4 regions of the Kitasatospora sp. NPDC022785 genome follow, and region 1 is predicted to be linked to each of the others. Evidence: riboswitches for the same ligand, from Rfam matches in the RefSeq annotation. Region 1 holds a riboswitch; each other region holds the start of a gene.

The links. Region 1 has a riboswitch for cobalamin ahead of nicT (Nickel transporter NicT). Riboswitches for the same ligand answer to the same signal wherever they lie in the genome.
Region 2: it holds a riboswitch for cobalamin, as region 1 does, so the genes downstream of both, ACZ3YO_RS32195 (cobalamin biosynthesis protein) here and nicT (Nickel transporter NicT) in region 1, are expected to answer to the same signal.
Region 3: it holds a riboswitch for cobalamin, as region 1 does, so the genes downstream of both, metE (5-methyltetrahydropteroyltriglutamate--homocysteine S-methyltransferase) here and nicT (Nickel transporter NicT) in region 1, are expected to answer to the same signal.
Region 4: it holds a riboswitch for cobalamin, as region 1 does, so the genes downstream of both, ACZ3YO_RS00475 (prenyltransferase/squalene oxidase repeat-containing protein) here and nicT (Nickel transporter NicT) in region 1, are expected to answer to the same signal.

The regions. Positions count from the first base shown of each region.
Region 1 is NZ_JBVHHB010000002.1:328,202-333,578, forward strand. It holds gene ACZ3YO_RS04760 (helix-turn-helix domain-containing protein) at 1-303, opposite strand, end outside; gene ACZ3YO_RS04765 (EamA family transporter) at 443-1,339, shown strand; gene nicT (Nickel transporter NicT) at 1,362-2,615, opposite strand; cobalamin riboswitch at 2,649-2,840, opposite strand; gene ACZ3YO_RS04775 (ArsR/SmtB family transcription factor) at 2,923-3,351, shown strand; gene ACZ3YO_RS04780 (SRPBCC family protein) at 3,523-4,011, opposite strand; gene ACZ3YO_RS04785 (RNA polymerase sigma factor) at 3,999-4,517, opposite strand; gene ACZ3YO_RS04790 (DUF3995 domain-containing protein) at 4,656-5,108, shown strand; gene ACZ3YO_RS04795 (Fpg/Nei family DNA glycosylase) at 5,271-5,377, opposite strand, start outside.
Region 2 is NZ_JBVHHB010000027.1:86,078-91,454, reverse strand. It holds gene ACZ3YO_RS32205 (putative cobaltochelatase) at 1-731, opposite strand, end outside; gene ACZ3YO_RS32200 (cobyric acid synthase) at 724-2,241, opposite strand; gene ACZ3YO_RS32195 (cobalamin biosynthesis protein) at 2,238-3,203, opposite strand; cobalamin riboswitch at 3,297-3,457, opposite strand; gene ACZ3YO_RS32190 (helix-turn-helix domain-containing protein) at 3,682-4,392, shown strand; gene ACZ3YO_RS32185 (alpha/beta hydrolase) at 4,645-5,377, shown strand, end outside.
Region 3 is NZ_JBVHHB010000015.1:86,453-91,829, reverse strand. It holds gene metE (5-methyltetrahydropteroyltriglutamate--homocysteine S-methyltransferase) at 1-1,667, opposite strand, end outside; cobalamin riboswitch at 1,832-2,052, opposite strand; gene ACZ3YO_RS22970 (CopD family protein) at 2,372-3,541, shown strand; gene ACZ3YO_RS22965 (PKD domain-containing protein) at 3,754-5,377, shown strand, end outside.
Region 4 is NZ_JBVHHB010000001.1:103,974-109,350, forward strand. It holds gene ACZ3YO_RS00455 (ABC transporter ATP-binding protein) at 1-182, opposite strand, end outside; gene ACZ3YO_RS00460 (hypothetical protein) at 179-307, opposite strand; gene ACZ3YO_RS00465 (CbiQ family ECF transporter T component) at 304-1,437, opposite strand; gene ACZ3YO_RS00470 (SCO2322 family protein) at 1,666-2,355, opposite strand; gene ACZ3YO_RS00475 (prenyltransferase/squalene oxidase repeat-containing protein) at 2,493-3,764, opposite strand; cobalamin riboswitch at 3,853-3,973, opposite strand; gene ACZ3YO_RS00480 (TetR family transcriptional regulator) at 4,135-4,797, opposite strand; gene ACZ3YO_RS00485 (glycosyltransferase family 4 protein) at 5,089-5,377, shown strand, end outside.

The DNA.
Region 1 (5,377 bases):
GAGCAGCGTGCCGGTGCCGCCGGACGGCCCGGTCCAGAGCGGGACGGCCTGGTCGCCCGGGACGATCCGGACGCCCGCACCCTCGTCGTAGTCGAGCAGCCGGGCGATCGAGACGCCGAGCGCGTCGGCGAGCCGGACCACGGTGGCCACGCTCGGGTTGGTGCGGTCCTGCTCGATCTGGACGATCATGCCCCGGCTGACGCCGGAGCGGGCGGCGAGCGCATCGAGGGTGTGGCCGCGCTCGGCACGTACACGCTTGAGGTTCCGGGCGAGGGCCTGGGAGACGAGGTCGGGGTCCGGCACGCGGTCAGTCCAGTTCAATATATTGATTCGAATAGTTCAGTTGAGTGGACTACGCTGCCCACTCGGCAACGAGTCCATTCGACTGTACTGCGGGGTGCATTGTGCTGTCCTACGTTCTGCGAGCCCTCCGGGTCGCCCCGTGAGCGCCCTGCTCGCCCTCTCCGCCAGCCTGCTCTGGGGCCTGGCCGACTTCGGCGGCGGCGCGCTGACCCGCCGGCTGCCGGCGCTGGCCGTGGTGGTCGCCTCCCAGCTGACCGCCACCGTGCTGCTGCTCGCCGCCGTCCTGGCCACCGGCGGCTGGACGGACGCCTCCCCCGCCCTCTGGTACGCCGTCGCCGCCGGGGTGATCGGCCCGTTCGCCATGCTCGCCTTCTACCGGGCGCTCGCGCTCGGCCCGATGGGCGTGGTCTCGCCGCTGGCCACCCTAGGCGTCGCGGTACCGGTCGGCGTCGGTCTGGCGTTGGGCGAGCGCCCCGGGCTCGGCCAGGCCGCCGGGATCGCGGTCGCCGTGGTCGGCGTCGTGCTGGCCGGCGGGCCGGAGCGGGGCGGACCGGCCGCCGCCCGGCGGGTGCTGGCACTCACCCTCGCCGCCGCCTTCGGCTTCGGCGCGGTGATGGCCCTGATCGCGCACGCCTCCGCCGGCGGCGGGCTGCTGCTGGTGCTCTGCGTCCAGCGGCTCTGCAACGTCGCCGTCGGCGGCGGTGCGCTGCTGCTCAGCCTGCGCGGCAGCAAGAGCGGGGGCCACAGCGAGGGCGGGCGCGACAGCGAAGGCGGGCGCGGTGGCCGGCTCCTGCCCGGCCTGCGGGACAGGCTCCCCGCGCTCACCGCGGTCGGCGTGGCCGACGTCGCCGCCAACGGCACGTACGCGATGGCCTCGCACAGCGGCTCGGCCGCGGTGGCCGCCGTGCTGGCCTCGCTCTATCCGGTGGTCACCGCGCTGATGGCCCGCGGGGTACTGAAGGAGCGGCTGCGCCCCGTCCAGGTGGTCGGCGCCGGGCTCGCCGTGGCCGGGACACTGCTGCTCGCGGCGGCCTGACGGACGCCGGCTGGTTCACGGGCTACTTCGCCGCCTCCGAGGCGGCCGGCTCCGACGCGGTGGCCCTCGACGCTGCGACCTCCGACGCGGTGCCCTTCGACGCTGCCACGCCCGACGCGGCGGCCTGCGGGGCGGCCGCATCCGAGGCGGCCGGCTCCGCGCCCGGCGTCACCGCCTGGGGGCTCCAGCGCTGCTCGACCCCCGCGACCCGCCAGTAGGCGATCGCCGCCGCCCAGACCACCACGAACAGCCCGACGATCGCGTAGCCGACGTTGTCCAGCGAGATGTCCGCGATCCAGCCGCTGACCGGGTCGGTGAGGTCCAGCTTCTCGTGCAGGACCCCGACCAGCTCGATGGTGCCGATGATGAACGCCACCGCGATCGACAGCCCGGTGATGGTCAGGTTGTAGTACACCTTGCGCACCGGGTTGGAGAACGCCCACTGGTACGCGAAGTTCATGAACGTCCCGTCCAGCGTGTCGAACAGGCTCATCCCCGCCGCGAACAGCAGCGGCAGGCAGGCAATCGCGTACCAGGGCAGCCCGGAGGCCGCGCCGGAGCCGGCCATCACCATCAGGGTCACCTCGGTCGCGGTGTCGAAGCCGAGGCCGAGGACCATGCCGACCGGGAACATCTGGCCGGGCCGGGTGATCGAGCGGGTCGCCCGGTTCAGCACCCGGGCCAGGAAGCCGCGCGAGTTGAGGTGCTCCTCCAGCTCGGCCTCGTCGAACTGCCCGGCCCGCATCGAGCGGAACACCTTCAGGATGCCGAACAGGGCGGCCAGGTTGAGCGCGCCGATCAGGTAGAGAAAGGCGCCGGAGGCGGAGGTGCCGACCACGCCGAGCCACTGGTGGGTGGCCGACTCGTCGTCCATCAGCGTGTTGGCCAGCTGCGCGCCGCCCGCCACCAGGGTGGCCATGATGACCACCATCGAGGAGTGGCCGAGGGCGAACCAGAAGCCCACCGAGACCGGGCGCTTGCCGTCCGCCATCAGCTTGCGGGTGGTGTTGTCGATCACCGCGATGTGGTCGGCGTCGAAGGCGTGCCGCATCCCGAGGGTGTACGCGGTGATGCCCAGGCCCACCCCGAAGACCTGGGTGCCGACCTCGTACTTCTCCGGGGCGACCAGGAATATGAGCGTCCCGAACGCCACCACGTGCATGGCCAGGATCACACCGACCAACCCGGCCGTGCGGACGGTGTCCTCCCGCCTCCAGCGGAAAGTGGGCAGGACGGACGGCGCCGCCGGAGCAGCGGCGGTTTCGGGCACGGTCATCTGCAGATCACGCTCCAGCACCTCGTGGAAAGTCGTTCGTGAGATGCCGTGGCCGGTCTCCTGGCTGACGGGGCTTCCGTACCCGCCTTCCCAGGCGCGCGAGGCACCCAGTGGCGTCGTGGGTACGGACGACTCCCCCGATCACAGTGGCGAGGGCCGCTCCGGACTTGAACCCCTGAGGGTTCGTCACCGGTCTTCCCGAGCACCACGGCGGGCAACACGGTAGGGGTCCCCGCATCACCCTTGCAAGGCTGCGCACCTGCGCAGGTGTCCAGGATCACAGACCGGGGCCTGCGAGAATGTCCTCATGCATCTCGTACCGGCCGACCGCGCGGGTCAGCGCACCATCGACGGGCACCGGGTCTGCGAGGCCATCGCCGCCATCGGCGACACCGGGCACGTCCGGTCCTGGGCCGAGCGGTTCTCACTGCTCGCCGACCCGGGGCGGCTCTCCCTGCTGCTCGCCCTGCACCGCGCCGGTCCGCTCGCCGTCACCGACCTCGGCGTCGCCACCGGCATGCGCGACCCCGCCGTCTCACAGGCGCTGCGACTGCTCCGCACGGCCGGCGTGGTCACCGGGGACAAGGACGGACGCGTGGTGCGCTACCGGCTCGTGGACGATGCCATGCGCCCCCTGCTGGACGAATGCGCCGCCGCCGAGCACCACGAGCCGGCGCCCGACAGCGCCGACGGCTCCGCGGCCGACCGGCACGGGCCCACCGCTGCGGCCGGCTGACCCACCCGCCGCGGCTGACCCAGCTGTCGGCCGACCCACCCGTCGGCCGACCCGCCCGGAAACCACCCCGGGCGAGGCCACCGGCCGCTCCGGGCGTGTCCGGCCGGCGGGGGCTCCTGAGCCGGCATCAACCGTTCCGGGCGACCGGGGTCACCCCTCCCGCGACCGGGGTCACACCTCCCGCACCAGGCGCTCGAAGCGGCGGAGCGAGCGCCGGGCCAGCGGGTCGGTGGCGGGCCGCAGGGCGCGGGTGACCAGGCCGGCGGCGGGGAGACGGAAGGCGCCGAGGAAGGCGAACCGGGTGCCGTCCGGCTCGGGGCGGGCGGCCATACCGCCGAGCAGGAAGCGGCTGCGCATCAGGCACCAGCCGGGCGTCAGCTCGACGTCGAAACGGGCCCGCAGCCGGCTGTGGCCCACCACCAGGGCCTCGGCGCGGCCGTCCGCCGGGCCCGCGGTGAGGCGGACGGAGCGGAGGTCCGGCAGCCAGCGCGGCAGCCCGTCCTCCAGGTCCGCCGCGACGGCCCAGACCTGGTCGAACGGCGCGTCGATCACCGTCTCGCGGACGTCGGCGCCGGGGGTGACGGCGGCGATGACGTGCAGTCGGCGCACCGGGTCGAAGGCCGCCACCGGCCAGGGGTTCTGCGCGCTCACTGCTGCCACGCCCTTCGGAAGCTGAGTCGGGCCCGGGAGAGCCGGGACTTCACGGTGCCGGCCGCCACGCCCAGCAGGTCGGCGGTGGACCGCTCGTCCAGGCCCTCCAGGTCTCGCAGGACCAGGACGGCACGGTGCTCGGGGCTGAGCCGGGCGAGGACGTCCTCGATGTCGGTGGCCAGCTGCGGATCACCGGGGCGGGGCAGTTCGGAGAGGTCGGCCGGGACGCAGCGGGCGACCCGCTTCACGTGCCGGACGGCCTCCCGGACGGCGATCGAGCGGACCCAGCCGAACAGCGCGGCCGGGTCCTGGAGCTGGCCCAGCTTGCGGAAGACGGCGATCAGCGCCTCCTGGGTCGCGTCGGGGCCGTCGTCCAGGGCGATCGGGCCGCAGAGCCGGCGGACATAGGGCGTGACCAGCTCCAGCAGTCCGCTCACCGCCAGCTGGTCGCCGCGCTGGGCGGCGCGGACCAGGGCGGCGAGGTCGCTCGCGGTTCGGGTGTCGGGACCATCCACATCCGCATCAGAGGCGGCGGGAGGCCCGGACGTTCCCTCGCCCGGGCGACTTCCCGGTGTGACGCTCGCCACGGGAACGTCCGGCGGGCGGGGCCGCTCCTGCGGGTGACACACCGTCGCATCCCCTGGGGGACCACCATGAACCGCCGCCGTACCGCCGCCCTCGCCGTCGCCGCCGTGCTCGCCACCGACGGTCTGCTGCACGTCTACTGGGCCACCGGCAGCACCTGGCCGGCGGCCGGGCGGGCGTCGCTCTCCCAGGCCGTGCTCAACGCCGACGTGCCGTTCACCCCACCGGTCGTCCTCCCGCTCGCCGCTGCGCTGTTCACGGGGGCGGCCCTGGTACTCGCCCGGGGCGGCGTACTGGACGGTCTGGCCCACCGGGTGCCCGCGGTGGCGCTGCGTTGGGGCCCTCGCGCGGTGGCCGGCGGGATGCTCGCCCGCGGGCTGGCCGGGCTGGTCTGGGCGGCCGGGATCGGAGCCGACACCGGCTCGGTCTTCTACGCGCTCAACCTGGCGCTCTACACGCCGCTCTGCCTGGCCGGCGCAGCCGCCGCCTGGTCGGTCGCCCGCGAGCGGGCGGACGGCTGACACGGCTTGTCCGGCGGACGGCTGACGGCTCCTGCCCGGACCGGCTCGGCCGACCCACCGAGCCTCAGGCCGGGTCGGTTCGGGGCTGTTCGGCTCGGCGCGGCTCGGATCGGCCGGCCGGGGGACCGCCCGGACCTGGTCGGCCCGCCGGCCGGGCGGTCCTCAGGCCTGCTGGCAGGTCGGGCACCAGAAGAGGTTCCGGGCGGCGTGCTCCTCGGTCCGGACGTCGGTGCCGCAGACCAGGCAGGGCATCGCGGCGCGGCGGTACA
Region 2 (5,377 bases), on a different contig from region 1:
GTGATGTGCTCGGCGAGTGCCCGCTCGTCCTCGGCGAACCGCGCGGCGAACCCGGCCGGGTCGGCGTCGTACGCCAGCCGGCGGCGGACCACCTCGGCGCGCTCGGCCGGCTCCCGGGTGGCGGCGATCTCGACGGTCAGGCCGAACCGGTCGAGCAGCTGCGGCCGCAGCTCACCCTCCTCCGGGTTCATCGTCCCGACCAGCAGGAACCGCGCCGCGTGCCGCACCGAGACGCCCTCGCGCTCGACGTACGAGCGGCCCATCGCGGCGGCGTCCAGCAGCAGGTCCACCACGTGGTCCTGGAGCAGGTTGACCTCGTCGATGTAGAGCACGCCGCGGTGCGCCTGGGCCAGCAGCCCCGGCTCGTACGCCTTGACGCCCTCGGCGAGCGCCCGCTCCAGGTCGAGCGAGCCGACGATCCGGTCCTCGGAGACGCCGACCGGCAACTCGACCAGCCGGGCCGGGCGTTCGGACGCCGGCAGGCCGCTGTGCGCGCCGTCCGGGCAGTGCGGGTCCGGTGCGGCCGGGTCGCAGGCGAAGCGGCAGCCGTCGACGGTGGCGATGGACGGCAGCAGGCCGGCCAGCGCGCGCACCATGGTCGACTTGGCGGTGCCCTTCTCGCCGCGCACCAGCACGCCGCCGACGGCCGGGGAGACCGCGTTGAGCAGCAGCCCGAGCCGCAGGTCGGCCATGCCGACGATGGCGGTGAAGGGGTAGCGGACGTCACTCATGATTCTCCAAGGGGGCCCCGGGCGGCAGGAACGGCAGCGAACCCGCGGCCGGCACCCCGCCCTCGATCAGCTTCCACAGCGCGTCGGTGTCCGCGTGCTCCTCGATGAGGTCGCCCAGCCGGTCGAGCCGGGCCTCTCTCGCCTCGGCGAACGAGACGTCCGGCGCGGGCACGAACGCCCGGCCCGACAACCCGGCCACCTCGCGCAGCAGTTCGCGCCGGAACCCGTCGTTCTCCAGCGCACCGTGCCACGTCGTGCCCCAGACCGCCCCCACCCGGCAGCCGTCCAGGAACGGTGTGCCGCCCTCGACGGACACCACCCCGTGGTGGATCTCGTACCCCTCGACCCGCTGTCCGTACGCCTCGCCGACCGGCCGGCCGAGCACCTTCTCGGCGCCGAAGCGGACGTGCGTGGGCAGCAGCCCGAGGCCGTCGACGGCGCCGGCCTTGGACTCGACCTCGTCCACGATGGTGCGCGCCAGCATCTGGTAGCCGCCGCAGACCCCGAGGACCGGCAGCCCGGCCGCTGCCCGCGCCCTGAGCGCCGGCTCCAGGCCGCGCTCGCGCAGCCAGGCCAGGTCGGCGACGGTGGCGCGGGTGCCGGGCAGCACGACCAGGTCGGCGTCGGCCAGCTCCTCGGGCCGGGTGGCCCAGCGGACCAGGACGCCCGGCTCCTGGGCCAGCGCGTCCAGGTCGGTGAAGTTGGAGAGCCGGGGGAAGCGCACCACGGCCACCCGCAGCACGTCCGCGCCGAGCGGCCCGCGGCCGGCGGTCCGGTCGACCACGGTCGACAGGTCGAGCGAGTCCTCGGCGTCCAGCCAGAGGTCCGGCAGCATCGGCAGGGTGCCCAGCACCGGGCGGCCGGTCAGCTCGCGCAGCATCTCCAGGCCGGGCGCGAGCAGCCGCGCGTCGCCCCGGAACTTGTTGACGAACCAGCCGGCCACGTGCCGCTGGTCCTCGGCCGAGAGCAGCGCCAGCGTCCCGTACATCGCGGCGAACACGCCGCCGCGGTCGATGTCGCCGACCACCACGACCGGCAGCCCGGCGGCGGTGGCCAGGCCCATGTTGGCGATGTCGCGGTCCCGCAGGTTGATCTCGGCGGGCGAGCCGGCGCCCTCGCAGACCACCACGTCGTAGCGGCGGCGCAGGTCGGCCAGGCACTCCAGGGCGCGCTCCAGCAGGACGGGCTTGCGTTCGCGGTAGTCCAGCGCGCCCACCTCGGCGACCGGTCGGCCGAGCAGCACCACCTGGCTGCGGCCGTCCGCGCCCGGCTTGAGGAGCACCGGGTTCATCGCCGCCTCGGGCTCCACCCTGGCCGCCTGGGCCTGCATCGCCTGGGCGCGGCCGATCTCGGCACCGTCGGCGGTGACGAAGGAGTTCAGCGACATGTTCTGCGCCTTGAACGGCGCCACGGCGACACCCTGCCGGGCCAGCCAACGGCAGATGCCCGCGGTGACCACGCTCTTGCCCGCGTCCGAGGTCGTTCCGGCGACCAGAAGCGCGTTGCTCATGCGTTCCCCCTCCTTCTCGTGAAAGCCCGGATCACCAGGTGCCCGGCCACGGTCGTACCCAGTGCCAGCGCGCCCACCCGACGGGAGAGCCGGCAGGCGCGCTCGATGTCGTCCACCGTCACCGGCCGCAGCTCCTCGCCCAGCACCGGCCGGTGCTCGATGCGCTCGCCGTAGCGCAGGGTGCCCCCGAGCCGGACGCCCACCGCTCCGGCGAAGGCCGACTCGGCCTGGCCCGCGTTGGGGCTCGGGTGCGCGGAGCCGTCCCGCCGCCAGACCCGCCAGGCGGTCCGGGGCTCGGGCGCGGCGGCCACCGTGAGCAGGGCGGTCAGCCGGGCGCCCGGCCAGCCCGCCACGTCGTCCAGCCGCGCCGAGGCCCAGCCGAACCGGGCGTGCCGCGGCGAACGGTGGCCGACCATCGCGTCCAGGGTGTTGACGGCCCGGAACGCCAGCAGCCCGGGCGTGCCCGCGACCGCGCCCCAGACCAGCGCGTTCACCACGGCGTCGGCGGTGTTCTCGGCGACCGACTCGACCACCGCGCGGGCGATCTGCTGTCCGTCCAGCGCACTCGGGTCGCGCCCGCACAGGTGCGGCAGCCGCGCGCGGGCCGCCGTCAGATCGCCCGCGGCCAGCGAGCGGCCGATGGTCCGGGCCTCACGGGTCAGCGAGGTGCCGCCGAGCACCGTCCAGGTCGCGGCGGCGGCCAGCGCGGCCCGGCCCAGTGGCCGGCGGCCGACGACGCGCTCGGCGGCCACCGCGCCGGCGGCGACGGTGCCCACGCAGAGCGCGGTGTAGGCGGCGCCGGCGGCCCGGTGGTCGCGCCAGAGGCGCTGCTCCAGCCGGCCGGCCGCGCTGCCGAAGACGGCCACCGGGTGGCCGCGGCGCGGGTCGGCGAACCGGGCGTCGGCGAGATACCCCGCGACGGCGCCCAGCGCGAAGGCGGCGGCGCGGGTCAGCGGGCGCACGGCGGACAGCAGAGGGCTCGGAGGGGCGGGGCAGCCTGCATGGCGTGCGAGTCCTCACTCAGGGTCCGCGCCCTGGATCGACGTACCGGGGGCGAGAGTCTCCTGGCTTCCGGGTCGAACGCACTCCCGGGCCTTCCAGCGGCTTCTGACGGCCCGCCGTGGCATCGTCCGGACGTGCTCCCCGGTGACAGTGGCGGGACCGCGCCGGACTCTCACCGGCTTCCTCTGCATGCCTCCGTATTGGCTGAAGGATCCCATCACGGGGCCGAACCGCGAGTCAACCAAGGTCACGGAGGGTTTGGTCACACGGTCTCCGCGTTTCCCGCCCCGTTCCCGTCCCCGTCGCTACCTCCGATCGCCACCCCCCGCAGGGGCATGACAGCCTGTGCGATCGTCCAGCGGCCTGTAGGCCCCTACAGTCGCGCTTCGTGTGTTCGGCGGCTGGGGCGGTCCGACCGCCGACCCCTACCGTCGGGCCATGCGACGAAGACAGCCCCCCGCCGTGCCCCCGGTGCCCTTCTCGCCCGCGGCCGCCCGCGCGCATCGCGCCGGCCTCGGCCTGACCCCCGAGCGGGTGGCCGAGGGCATGGCCGCGCACGGGGTGCGGCTGCTGTCCGCCCATGTGCTCGGCTGGGAGAGCGGCGAGCTGCGCCCGACCGAGGAGGAGTTCATCGCGCTGGCCCGCGCCCTCTGGTGCCCGCCCGCCCAGCTGATGGGCGTCCGCCCGGCCGGGCTGAGGGACTTCCGGGTCGCCCGCGAGCTCAACCAGGAGAACGCGGCCGGCAGGATCGGCATGGCCCTGCACCACTACCGGCGGGCCGAGGCCACCGGCGTCTGGGACGGCGACCAGGAGCAGACGTACGCACTCGCCCAGGTGCTCGGCCTGACCCTGCGCGAACTGGTCGCCGTGACGGGCCGTCGGGACGAGCTCGACCAGCGGCTGCGGCAGTGCGTGGACGGCCGCTGGCAGGCACACGTCCGGGCGATCGGCCGGATCGTGCCGGTGCACGAGGGCGACCTCGCCGCCGTGCTGACGGCGCTGCAGAACGAGAACCAGGTCTCCTCCCACTGGGGCGCCGGCAGCTGGGGCTCCCCGGCTCCGGCGGCGCGGAGCGCGCAGCCGGAGCAGCCGCTCGGCGAGCGGTTCTGGGAGTTGCTCGGGCGGCTGGAGACCGAGATCCCGGTCTGAGGGGCTCTCCCGCCCACGCATGCGAGCGCCGTCCCGCCTGCGCGTGCGAGCGCCGACCCGTCCCGCCCACGCATGCGAGCGCCGTCCCGCCTGCGCGTGCGAGCGCCGACCCGTCCCGCCCACGCATGCGAGCGCCGTCCCGGCACGGGCCCGGTATGACCCGGACGGCCGTGCCCGGTGGCCGGGCGCCGCCCCCGCGAGTGGACTGGTGGGTACAGTGCCCAGTCCACGACCAACAGAGCGGGGAGCGATATGCGTTGGGGAACCGCAGCCGCCGTGGCGGCCGCCGCCGTCGGTGCCGGGGCCGCCGTACTGGTCATCGGCCGAAGGGCCTCCGAGCGGATGGTCCGCCCGTCGGCGGCCCGGGGGCGGGCCGCCGGCCCCGTCCTGGTCCAGGCCCTCGCCCCCGGGCGCGTCACCTTCACCCGCAGCCCGGAGAGCATCCGCCCCGGCCGCTGGGCCGTCGAGTGGGGCGACAACGGGCACGCCGTGGTGGACGAGATCCTGCACGGCGACGAGCGGGGCGTCACCCGGCGGCTGGCCCGCGCGGACCGCGGCATCCTGACGCCCGGCACTGCGGTCCGCTTCACCCCCCGCGTCCACCTCGGTGACCCGACCAGTGCCCTCGGCCTGCCGTTCACCGAGACCACCGCGGCGGGCGAGCTGGGCGCCTTCCCGGCCTGGTACGTCGACGGCAAGCGCGGGACCTGGGTCGTGCTGATCCACGGCGCCGGCGCCGACCGGCAGCAGACTCTCCCGGTGCTTCCGCTGCTGGACCGGCTCGGCCTGCCCGCCCTGGCCGTCACCTACCGCGGGGACGCGGGCGCGCCCGCCTCCCCGGACGGCCTCGGCCACTTCGGCGAGACCGAGTGGCGGGACGTCGAGGCGGCCGTGCGGCTCGCCCTGGACAGCGGCGCCGGGCGGATCATCCTCTACGGCTGGTCGGTCGGCGCCACCATCGCCCTGCAGACCGCCGCCCGGTCCG
Region 3 (5,377 bases), on a different contig from region 1:
TGGGCGTAGCGGAACCAGTCGACGGTCATCGGGTGCGGTCGCGAGATGTCCCCGGCGAGGACCGGCGGGCGCACGTACCGGGTGCCGTAGGACTGCACCCAGCCGTGCCGGGTGGCCAGGTAGCCGGTGAGCTGCTCGGCGAAGTACTGGACCATGTCGTTGCGTTCGGGCTCGCCGTGGACGAGGACGTCCAGCCCGGCCTTCTCCTGGAACGCGATCACCTCGCGCACCTCGGCCTCGATGCGCTCCCGGTACGCGGCCGCGTCGATCCGTCCCGCCGTCAGGTCGGCCCGGGCGACGCGTAGTTCGGCCGTCTGCGGGAAGGAGCCGATGGTCGTGGTCGGCAGTAGCGGCAGGCCGAGCCGGGCGCGCTGGGCCTCGGCGCGCTCGGGGTAGGCCTGGGCCCGGCGGCCGTCGGCCTCGGTGACGGCGGCGGTGCGGGCGCGGACGGCCGGGTCGCGGGTGATCGGCGAGCCGGCACGGGAGGCGAGGACGGCGCGGTTGGCTGCGAGTTCGGCGGTGATCGCGTCGGTGCCCTCGCGCAGGCCGCGGGCGAGCAGCGCGGTCTCGCCGGCCTTCTGGCGGGCGAAGGCGAGCCAGCGGGCGATCTGCGGGTCCAGGTCGTGTTCGGCGGCGGCGTCCAGCGGGACGTGCAGCAGGGAGCAGGACGGCGCGACGTCGACGGTGCCGGCCAGGCCGAGCAGGGTCGCCAGGGTGGTCAGCGACTTCTGCAGGTCGTTGATCCAGACGTTGCGGCCGTCGACCACACCGGCGACCAGGCGCTTGCCGGGCAGTCCGCCGACGGCGGCGAGGTCGTCGAGGTTGCCGGCGGCCGGACCGGTGAAGTCCAGTGCGAGGCCGTCGACCGGCGCCTTGGCGAGCACGGGCAGGGCCTCGCCGAGGCGGTCGAAGTAGCTCGCGACGAGCAGCTTGGGCCGGTCGGCGAGGGCGCCGAGGTCGCGGTAGGCGCGGGCGGCGGCGTTCAGCTCGGCCGGGGTGCGGTCCTGGACGAGCGCGGGCTCGTCCAGCTGCACCCACGCGGCGCCGGCGGCGCGCAGGTCGGCGAGGAGCGCGGCGTAGACGGGCAGCAGCCGGTCGAGCAGGGTGAGCGGCCGGAAGTCCTCCGCCACCCCGGGCGCCGGCTTGGCGAGCAGCAGGTAGGTGACCGGTCCGACCAGCACCGGGCGGGCGTCGTGGCCGAGCGCGACGGCCTCGCGCAGCTCGGCCACCTGCTTGGCCGGGTTCGCGGTGAAGACGGTGTCGGGGCCGAGTTCGGGCACCAGGTAGTGGTAGTTGGTGTCGAACCACTTGGTCATCTCCAGCGGCGCGACGTCCTGGGTGCCGCGCGCCATGGCGAAGTAGCCGTGCAGCGCGTCGGCGTCGACCGCCGCGCGGTGGCGGGCGGGAATCGCGCCGACGGCGACGGTGGCGTCCAGCACGTGGTCGTAGAGCGAGAAGTCGCCGGTGGGGACTTCCCGGATGCCGGCCTCGGCGAGCTGCTGCCAGTTCTCCCGGCGCAGGTCGGCGGCGGTGGTCAGGAGGGCGTCGGCCGTGACCGCACCCTTCCAGTACCCCTCGATCGCCTTCTTGAGCTCCCGGTTCCGGCCCTGCCGGGGGTAGCCGTGGACGGTGGCCCGGGTTGCCGCGGCTGCGGACTTCGCTGTCAAGGGACTCTCCTTCGCGAGCCTGTCTCCTGTGGTCCCCGGTGACGGGACGAAGGCGCGAAGGGGTGACGAACCGGGCGGGGCCACGAGCGCACGAACGGCGCCGAACCCGCCTGGTATGTACGCCGACCCGCCCACGAGGTCACCGGGATGGCCGCGCGCGATCGGTCGCGTGCGGGCAACGGGCAGGTCTTCGGACTCGCGGGCACGGCCGCCCGTGAAGGGCGGACACCTACTGGCCGTCGCTTCCCAGACCCGGCCGGGCCCAGTGCGTATGACGGCGTTCGTTCCCACTCACCGCTGCGGGGCAGTCCCGGATTCCCACCGGGTTCCCTCTTGCGACGCGCCTGCCTGGCGGGCAGGGCGAACCAGCTGCCCGGCCAGCCTATAGGGAATCCGGTGGGCGGCGGACACGGATTCGCTCGACTCATCCACATTCCGGGACGCCTTCGGCCGCGGCCGGCCGGATCACGGGCCTGCTGCCGTCGGCACCGAGGGCGCCCGGACCCGCTCGGCGCCGGGCCCGGGACCGCCGTCCGCGAGCGGTAACCCCGGCCGCCCCACCGGCGGCCGTCTCACCAGGCGGAACGGCGCGAGGTGCGCCGGGGCGGGAGCCGACCGGCCGGCAGCTCACAAGATGATGACGATTGAACAAGCGGTGCCACCCAGGCGAATAAGGGCGCCCTTATTTAGGCTAGCCTCACCTCATGCATCACGTCCTGTCGGCCGCGACCACGGCCGGATACACCATGCCCCAGGTCTGGCGGATCCTCACCAAGGCCGGCTACTTCATCGGCCTCAGCGGAGCCATCGGCGCCACCGTCACGTACGCGACCACCGTGCGCCCCGCGCTGCGCGCCGCGGAAACCGGCGGCCAGGACGCCGAGGTCCTGCGAAGAAGATCGGCGACCTACCTCGCCTGGGCAGGGGTGGTGCTGCTGGCCGCCGGCTACTTCCAGCTCGCCGCCCGTCTCGCCCGCGCCGGCAAGGGCATGCCGTTCGGCGACGCCCTCGCCCCGGACCGGATCTGGGACTACCTCCACGCCCCGGCCGCCAAGGGCGCCTGGATCGCCCAGGGCACCGTCTACCTCGTCCAGAACGCCGCCCTGGCCGTGACGGCCGCCGTCCTCATCGCCCTCTTCGTCCCGGCCGTCCGCCGCCACACGGACACCATCGCCCTCACCGCGCTGCCGCTCTCCCTGGCCGTCACCCTGATCGCCGCCGTGCCCGCCACCAAGCCCGCCGACCTGGACAAGTGGCTCGACCTCGCCTTCGACCAGACCCACATCGTCTCCGGCGTCGTCTGGCTCGGCGGCCTCGCCCTCCTGGTCGCGCTCGCCGGCACCCGGGGCCGGCTCGGCGACGGCGCCGGCCTTCTCTGGGCCGACATGTGGCGCCGGTTCAGCCTCGTGGCCATGGTCTGCGTCGGCGCCGTGACCATCTCGGGCCTCTGGCTCAGCTGGAAGCACGTCGGTGCGATCTCCCAGCTGTGGACCACCGGCTACGGCATCGCCCTGCTCGTCAAGATCCTCCTGGTCGCCGGCCTCGTCGCCGCGGGCGCCTTCAACCAGTTCTGGCTGATGCCCCGCATCACCCGGGCCCGCCTCGCCGACGACACCTCCTCCCTCCTCCACCTGACCCTGCGGCACTTCCCGAAGGTCGTCTGGGGCGAGGTCGCCCTCGGCGTCGCCGTCCTCGTGGTCATGCCGTTCATCGCCGGCTCGGCCCGTACCGAGGCCGGCAGTGCCAAGGCCGTCTCCTCCGGCAGCGTCTTCGCCGCCGGCGCCGTCCTCGTCCTCGCGCTGGCCGTATCGCTCTACGCCACGGCCAAGGCCTCCGACGCCCTGTCCCGCCGCCCGGCCGTGGCCGCAGCCTGACCCCGCTGCGCACCGCGCGGGCGGCGCTTCCGGCCCGGCCGATCCGCCGGCCGGGTCCCGGCGTTGCCGGCCCGGCGGATCGCCGGTCGCGCCCCCACGGACACGCCGCTCACGGGGACGCCGCATGGAGCGGAAATGCCCCGTCGGACGTGAACCACCAGACATATAGTCTGATCACTAATTTTGTGAACACGTTCAGCATTGGGGGGCCGGTGCACCGTCACCGCATCATGATCGCCGCCGCCGTCGTCGCGGCAGCCGTCGGCTTCGTACCCGCCACGGCGCAGGCCGCGGGTCCGTCCGTCAACCCCGGCGGGGCAGCGACCGCCACCCCGGGGGCCGGGGCCGGTTCCGCCCAGAACCCCGACACGCAGGAGGCGGCCGGGCGGAAGGCGGCCGAGAGCGCCGCCGCGAAGGACGCCACGGCGCGGGGCGCCAGGGCCAAGACCGCCGATGCCCAGAGCGCGCCGGACGGACCGGGCTCGTCGGCACGCGCACAGAGCTCGCACTTCGACGTCGGCGTGGGCACCTACAACACCTACGCGCACAGCATCATCCTGGCGACCACCGTCAACACCGACCTGGAGCCGGCCGGTCGAAGCGTCCAGTACGACGTCGACTGGGGTGACGGCACCACCGACCAGGACCTCGGCCCCGCCAGCGACTTCGCGCACTTCAAGCACAGGTACGCCAAGGCCGGCGCCCACAAGATCACGGTCACGGCGACCGACCTGCTCACCAAGACGACCTCCGTCACCACCAAGGACATCACGGTGGACGGCTCCGAGTTCACCCCGCACGCGCCCACCCGGCTGCTGGACACCCGCAACGGCACCGGCACCTCGGCCGGCGGCCCCGTCGCCCCGCTCACCACGACCCGGGTGAAGATCGCCGGCAACGCCGGCATCCCGGCCGGGGTGACCGCCGTGGCCCTGAACATCACCGCCACCAATACCTCGGCGGCCGGGCACGTCATCGCGTACGCCTCCGGCAAGGCGCAGCCGGCCACCTCGAACGTCAACTTCGCGGCGGGACAGACGGTGCCGAACCTGGCGATCGTGCCGGTCGGCGAGGACGGGTACGTCGAGCTGGCCAATCGCAGCGCGGGCCCGGTGGACCTGATCGCCGACGTGACGGGCTACTTCACCCGCTCGGCTGCCGACGGCTACACCTCCGTCAAGCCGTCCCGGCTGGTCGACACCCGGGAGGGGCTGGGCTCGGCCAAGGGCCAGGCCGCCGCCCAGACCACCTTCGGCGTCCAGATCGCCGGCCAGGGCGGGCTGCCGGCCCAGGGCGTGACGGCCGTGGCCCTCAACGTCACGGTGACCGACCCGCAGGGCGCCGGGAACCTGACGGTCTTCCCGAGCGGTCAGCAGGCGCCGTCCACGTCGAGCGTGAACTTCACCGCCGGACAGACGGTCGCCAACGCGGTGATCGTGCCGGTCGGACCGGACGGCAGGATCAACGTCCGCAACAACGCCGGGGACCCGGCCGACGTGATCGTGGACGTCACCGGCTACTACAGCGCCGACGGCAAGGCCGCCTACCTGCCGGTCGAGCCCCAGCGTCTCAGTGACTCGCGGACGCCGTACCCCTGGCCGCTCGCCGGCCAGGACTACCGCAACATGCTCATGGGGGCGTCCGGCATGGCGCTCGAAGCAGTCGTCCTGAACACGACCGTCACCAACCCGCAGGGCAGCGGACACCTTTCGGTCGCCCCGGATCCGAACACGATCAACGACTACATGCACGGTACGGCGGTCCGGCCGACCCCGCCGGACTCCTCCGTCCTGAACTGGACGAAGGACGCCACCGTCGCGAACCTCGTCCAGGCGA
Region 4 (5,377 bases), on a different contig from region 1:
AGCACACCGCCGGTGAAGTGCGGGACGAGGCCGCTGACGGTGCCCAGCAGGGTGGACTTGCCGGAGCCCGAGGGGCCGACCAGCAGGCAGAGTTCGCCCTCGGGGATCGTCAGGTCGACGCCGCTCAGGGCCGGGGCCCCGGCGTCGGCGTACTGGACGGAGACCTGCTCGAAGGTGATCACGAGGCCCTCCGGGGCGGGTGCGGTGCGGCGGGTGCGGCGGGTGCGGCGGGTGGCGGTGCGGCGGCCTCGGCCAGGGTGCGGGCCGGGGTGCGGGCCCGGGCGGGGGCCTGGGGCGAGGCGGTCACGAGGCCCTCCGGGGTGGCTGCGGGGCGGCGAACGCCGGGACCAGGCCGACGAGGACGGCGACGACGGCGGCCAGCGGCAGGGTGGGGGCGGTCGGCGGGACGACGGTGGGGGCGAAGGCGGCCGGGTCCCGGGCGGAGAGCCAGATCGTCAACCCGGCCCCGGCGGCGCCCGATCCGGCGGTCAGCCACTCGGGCAGCGCCCACGGATCCGGCCGGTAGCGACTCCTGGTGGAACGCCGGCCGCCGAGCAGCAGCCCGGCGAACGCGGCGGCCAGACCGAGCAGCAGCACGGGCAGGGCCCAGCCGGCGCCCCCGGCGGTCAGCAGTCCGTACGCGGCGAGGCAGACGCCGAGCAGGCCGGCCAGAGTGAGCACGGCGGTGGTCCGGGCGAGACGCGGCGGGACGTCGGCGGTACGGCCGAAGCCGCGGGTGTCCATGGCGGCGGCGAGTGCCACCGAACGCTCCAACGCGCCCTCCAGAACGGGAATCCCGACGCTCAGCACGGCGGCGATGCCCCGGTCGGTACGCCCACGCAACCGGCGCGCGGCGCGCAGCCGCTGGACGTCGGCGACCAGGTTCGGCGCGAAGGTCATCGCCACCACGACGGCCACGCCCGCCTCGTAGAGCGCACCCGGTAGCGCACGCAGCAGACGGGCCGGGCTGGCGAGGGCGTTCGCGGCGCCGACGCAGACCAGCAGGGTGGCCAGCCGGAGTCCGTCGTAGAACGCGGCGAGCAGGCCCTCGACGGTGACCCGGCCGCCGATCCGCACACCCTGCGCCCAGGCGGGCAGCGGCACTTCGGGGAGGGTGAAGAGCACATGCGTGCCGGGGACCGGCGAACCGAGCAGCACGGCGAACACCAGGCGGATGCCCAGCACCAGCAGCCCCAGCCGAAGGAACGCGCCGTAGGAACGCGACCACGGCGCATCGCCGCGCCGCGCGGCCACCACGTAACCGGCCACGGCGACGAGGAGCAGCAGGAGGATCGGGTTGGTGGTCCGAGTGGCCGCCGCGCCCAGACCGAGCGCCCACAGCCACCAGGCCCCGGGGTGCAGCTGGCGGGGGCCGATGGGCGGGCGGCGAGCGGCGCGGGGGGCGCGGGGCGGGCCGGCGGCGCGGGGTGTGGTCACGGGGGAGGGGGTCCAGGTCGGGGGTGGGCGGGTTGGGGCGGCATGGTGCCGGGGCGGACAGCGGGCGTTGGGCGGCGCCCGGAGTAGGAAGTCGGACGGGCCGGCTTCCTACTCCGCCTTGGTCGTACGGGCGGTCATTTTCTGTAGACCGGTCGTCATAAGTAGACCGGTCGATATAGATAGGCCGGTCGGTATATGTGGACCGGTCGACATATTCGGGCGCCCGCTTCAGCGGCGGCGACGCGCTTGCCAGACGGCGCCCGCGGCCAGGACGGCGATGAGCGCGGCGCCGGCGATCATGCCGGGGTTCGGGCCGCCGGTGCCGGGCGAGTCGTCGTTGCGCGCGGCGCCAGTAATGGCGTCGGCGGAGGAACGGTCGGAGGGCTGATCGGAGGGCCGGCCTGCTGCGCCGAGCTGGTCGGCACAGCCTGCCTTCGGGTGGCCGGCGATGGCGCAGAGCAGCCCGCTGGTGTCGTACCGCAGCGGCGGGGCGACGGTGGCCAGCACCTCGGCCGAGCTGGCGTTGCCGGGTACGACGGCGCAGGCGGTACGGGGCCCCGGCGGGGTCTCGCCGCCGGCGTCGGCGGCGGTGCCGAAGTCCAGGACGACGCCAACGCGTTTCCGCCCCTGCTGCGCGGGCGTGCCGCCGCAGACGGTGGCGAAGTCCGGGGCGGTGCCGGGGCGGGCGGCGTCCCGGCCGCCGTCGGGGCTGACGGCGAAGCGCCATCCGTCCACGCCACCGTCCGGCGGCACGTACACGGAGGGCCCCTGCTGCTGGTAGGCCCACCCGCCGTCGGACCACTTCCAGAACGACCAGTACCGGTACCCGGCGGCCTGCGCCGGCGCGGCCGCGAGCACCAGCAGGATCAGCACCCCGGCCACCACCCCGGCGACGAACCGGACGAGAGCGGGCGCCACCCGTCGGCAGTGGCCGGGAGCAGCGGGTGCCGCGGTGGATCCTGCCGGAGCAGCTGCTGCTGGGGCGGCGGCTGCCGGGGGGCCCGGTGCCGCGGCTGCTGCTGCCGGGCTCACCGGTGCCGGCGTGGTCGGGCTGGTCACGGCTTCGGGCCGCGCTTGCGCTGAATGCTCAGGACCACGCCGCCGCCGATGCCGATGAGCAGGCCGATGCCGATCGGCCACCACTGGCTGATGCTGCCGTCCTTCTTCCCCTTCGCCGGCGCGGAGGCCGTGGCGGAGGCGGTCGCCTTGGGCACCGGGCCGAGGGCGGTCAGCTGGGCGACGAGGTCGCCGCCGAACGAGGCCGGGTCGCGCTGGGCGGCCTGGGCGACGAGCAGCAGGGTGGCGGTGGCGGAGGCGTCGGTGCCGCCCTTGGTCCAGGTGGTGCCCTCCTTGGCCAGCCAGTCCACCGCGCCGGCGGCCTGCTGCGGGTGGCCGCCCTGGATCAGGCCGAGCGCGGCCCAGGCGGTGGCGGTGTAGTCGGGGGTCGGGGCGGCGCCGGGGGTGGTGAGGGTGAGGTGCTGCCCGCCGGCGGCGAGCTGAGCGGTGAGGTAGGCGCCCGCGGCCTCGCCGGAGTCGGCGCGCGGCACGGCCGTCGGCGCCGAGCCGGCCGCGCCGGTGGAGCCGTCCGCGCAGGTGAGCGCCTTGGGCGCGGCGTCGGTCCGGTTGGTGTTGGTGACCGGCAGCTTCCCGCCGACGGCGGCCAGCGAGGCCTGGCCGGTGGCGAGGGCGTTCGGTTCGAGCGCACCGTCCGGCTTGGGCTGGTAGGCGAAGGCGCCGCGCTGGTCGGCGGGGGCGGCGCAGCCGAGCTGGAAGAGCGCCAGCCCGTCGAAGGCGCTCTTGCCGGCCTTGGCGACGCCGGCCGGGTCCACCTTGGCGGCGAGCAGGGCGTTGACGGCGAGGCCGGTGGAGTCGGCGTCGCCGGGGCTGCCGGGGTTGTAGGCCCAGCTGCCGTCCGCGTTCTGGTTGGCCTTGAGCCACTGGACGCCCTTGTCGACGGCGTCCTGGTGCCCGCCGAGTGCGACCAGCGCCTGGACGGCGACGGCGGTCGCGTTGCTGTCCCCGGTCGCGGCGGCGCAGGCGGCCGTGGTGTCCGCACGGAAGGACTGCCAGCCGCCGTCCGCGCACTGCTGGCCGGTGAGCCAGGAGACGGCGGAGTCGGCGGGCGTCACCTTGGCGCCCGCCAGTGCGGTGAGGGCGAGCGACTGCCGCCACACCCCGTCGAACGTCGGGTCGCCCTTGCCGTACAGGCCCTCGGGGACGGCCGCGGCGCTGGGTGAGGGGCTGTCGGCGAGGGCCGGCACGGCGGCGGCGCCGGTGAGCAGCGTGGCGGTCAGGGCGGCGGCGCCCAGGCGGGCGGCGGTGAGCATGGTGGAGGTGAGCCTTTCGGTGAGCGGTGGTGGCCCGGGTGGGCCGATCCGTAGACCTCGACGGGTGCCGGGCGCGGGTGTGCCCGGTGTGGCCGCTCGCCCCTCCCCGGGCATTCCGACTCGCCCGGCCGTCCAGCGCCGGGCTCACGGTTGCGGGGTCAGTGCCGGATTCGCACCGGCTTTCCCCGGAGGAGAAGCGGGATGGAATTGTCCTGCGGCTCGACTCTAGCGGCCGCGCGGGGGCTGCCGAACCGGCCCGGGCGAGAACAGGTTCCACTTGGGCGGCGGGCACCGCCACCGATCGGGGCGAGCACCGGCGAACGGCCGCACGGCAGCGGTGAGCCGGCGGCCGGCAGGCGGCCGACCGGCGTCACGGCAGGGTGAGCAGCCGGGCGGCGGTGTGCAGGTCGGCGCGGACCTCGGCGATCGAGGAGCGGCCGGAGAGCCAGGACACCAGCGCCGAGTGCCAGGTGTGCTCGATCACCCGGACGGCGGCACGCTGGCTCTCGGTGGGCGGACCGGACTGGCCGATCGCGTCCAGGATCAGCTGTCCGGTGGCGGTGCTCACGAGGTCCACCTCGGTGCTGACCGAGCGGTCCGCGAAGGAGAGCGCCCGGACCATCGCCTCCGCCAGCAGTGGTTCGCGCTGGAGCGCGTGGAACGCGCGGGTGAGTGTCTCGGCGACCCGCGGGGCCGGTTCGAGCTCGGCCGGAGGGTGCCGCCGGACGTGCTCCTGGAGGCTCTGCAACTGCTCCAGCATGACCGCGACCAGCAGATGTACCTTCGACGGGAAGTACCGGTACAGGGTGCCGAGCGCGACCTGCCCGCCCTCCGCGACCTCCCGCATCTGCACCGCGTCGTACCCGCCGCGGGCCGCCAGCGCGGTCGCGGAGCGCAGGATCCGCCGCCGCCGTTCGGCCTGCCGGGCGGTCAGCGGCGGGCCGTCGGGGTGCGGTGCGGGGGTCGGTGCGGAGCGCGGCGCGGGGTGCGCCGCGGCGGGCGGCGCAGGGTGTGGTGCGGCGGGCGACGGCAAGGGTGCTCCCGGTGCGCGAGAGTGGCGGGGTGCTCCTGAAGTGCCGGAGCATGTCCGGAACGGTTCCGGAGCAGGTCCGTCCGGCCGGTCCGGCGGAGCTGGTCCGGCAGGTCGGGCGGGTGATCCGGCGTGGCGTGAATCACCAGCCCTGGCTCCTGACGAGAAGCTACGGGCCGGTATCTTCGAGGTCTCTCATTGTTCACATGGTCAGTGGCGAACTCCACCTCACACTGAAACCTGATCTACTTTACCGACCGGCAGCACACCTAGTAGCAGAGATGGGGGCCGAGGATGACCGCGCGACCGCTGCGGATTGCCCTCCTGTCGTACCGCGGCGACCCGTTCTGCGGCGGCCAGGGCGTCTACGTACGGCACCTCTCCCGTGAACTGGCCAGGCTGGGCCACCACGTGGACGTGATCGGCGCCCAGCCGTACCCCGTACTGGACGAGGTCGAGGGCCCCGGCTCGGTCCGGCTGGTCGAGCTGCCCAGCCTGGACCTCTACCGCGCCGACGACCCCTTCCGCACACCGGACCTCGCCGAGTACCGCGGCCCGGTGGACGTGCTGGAGGTCGCCACGA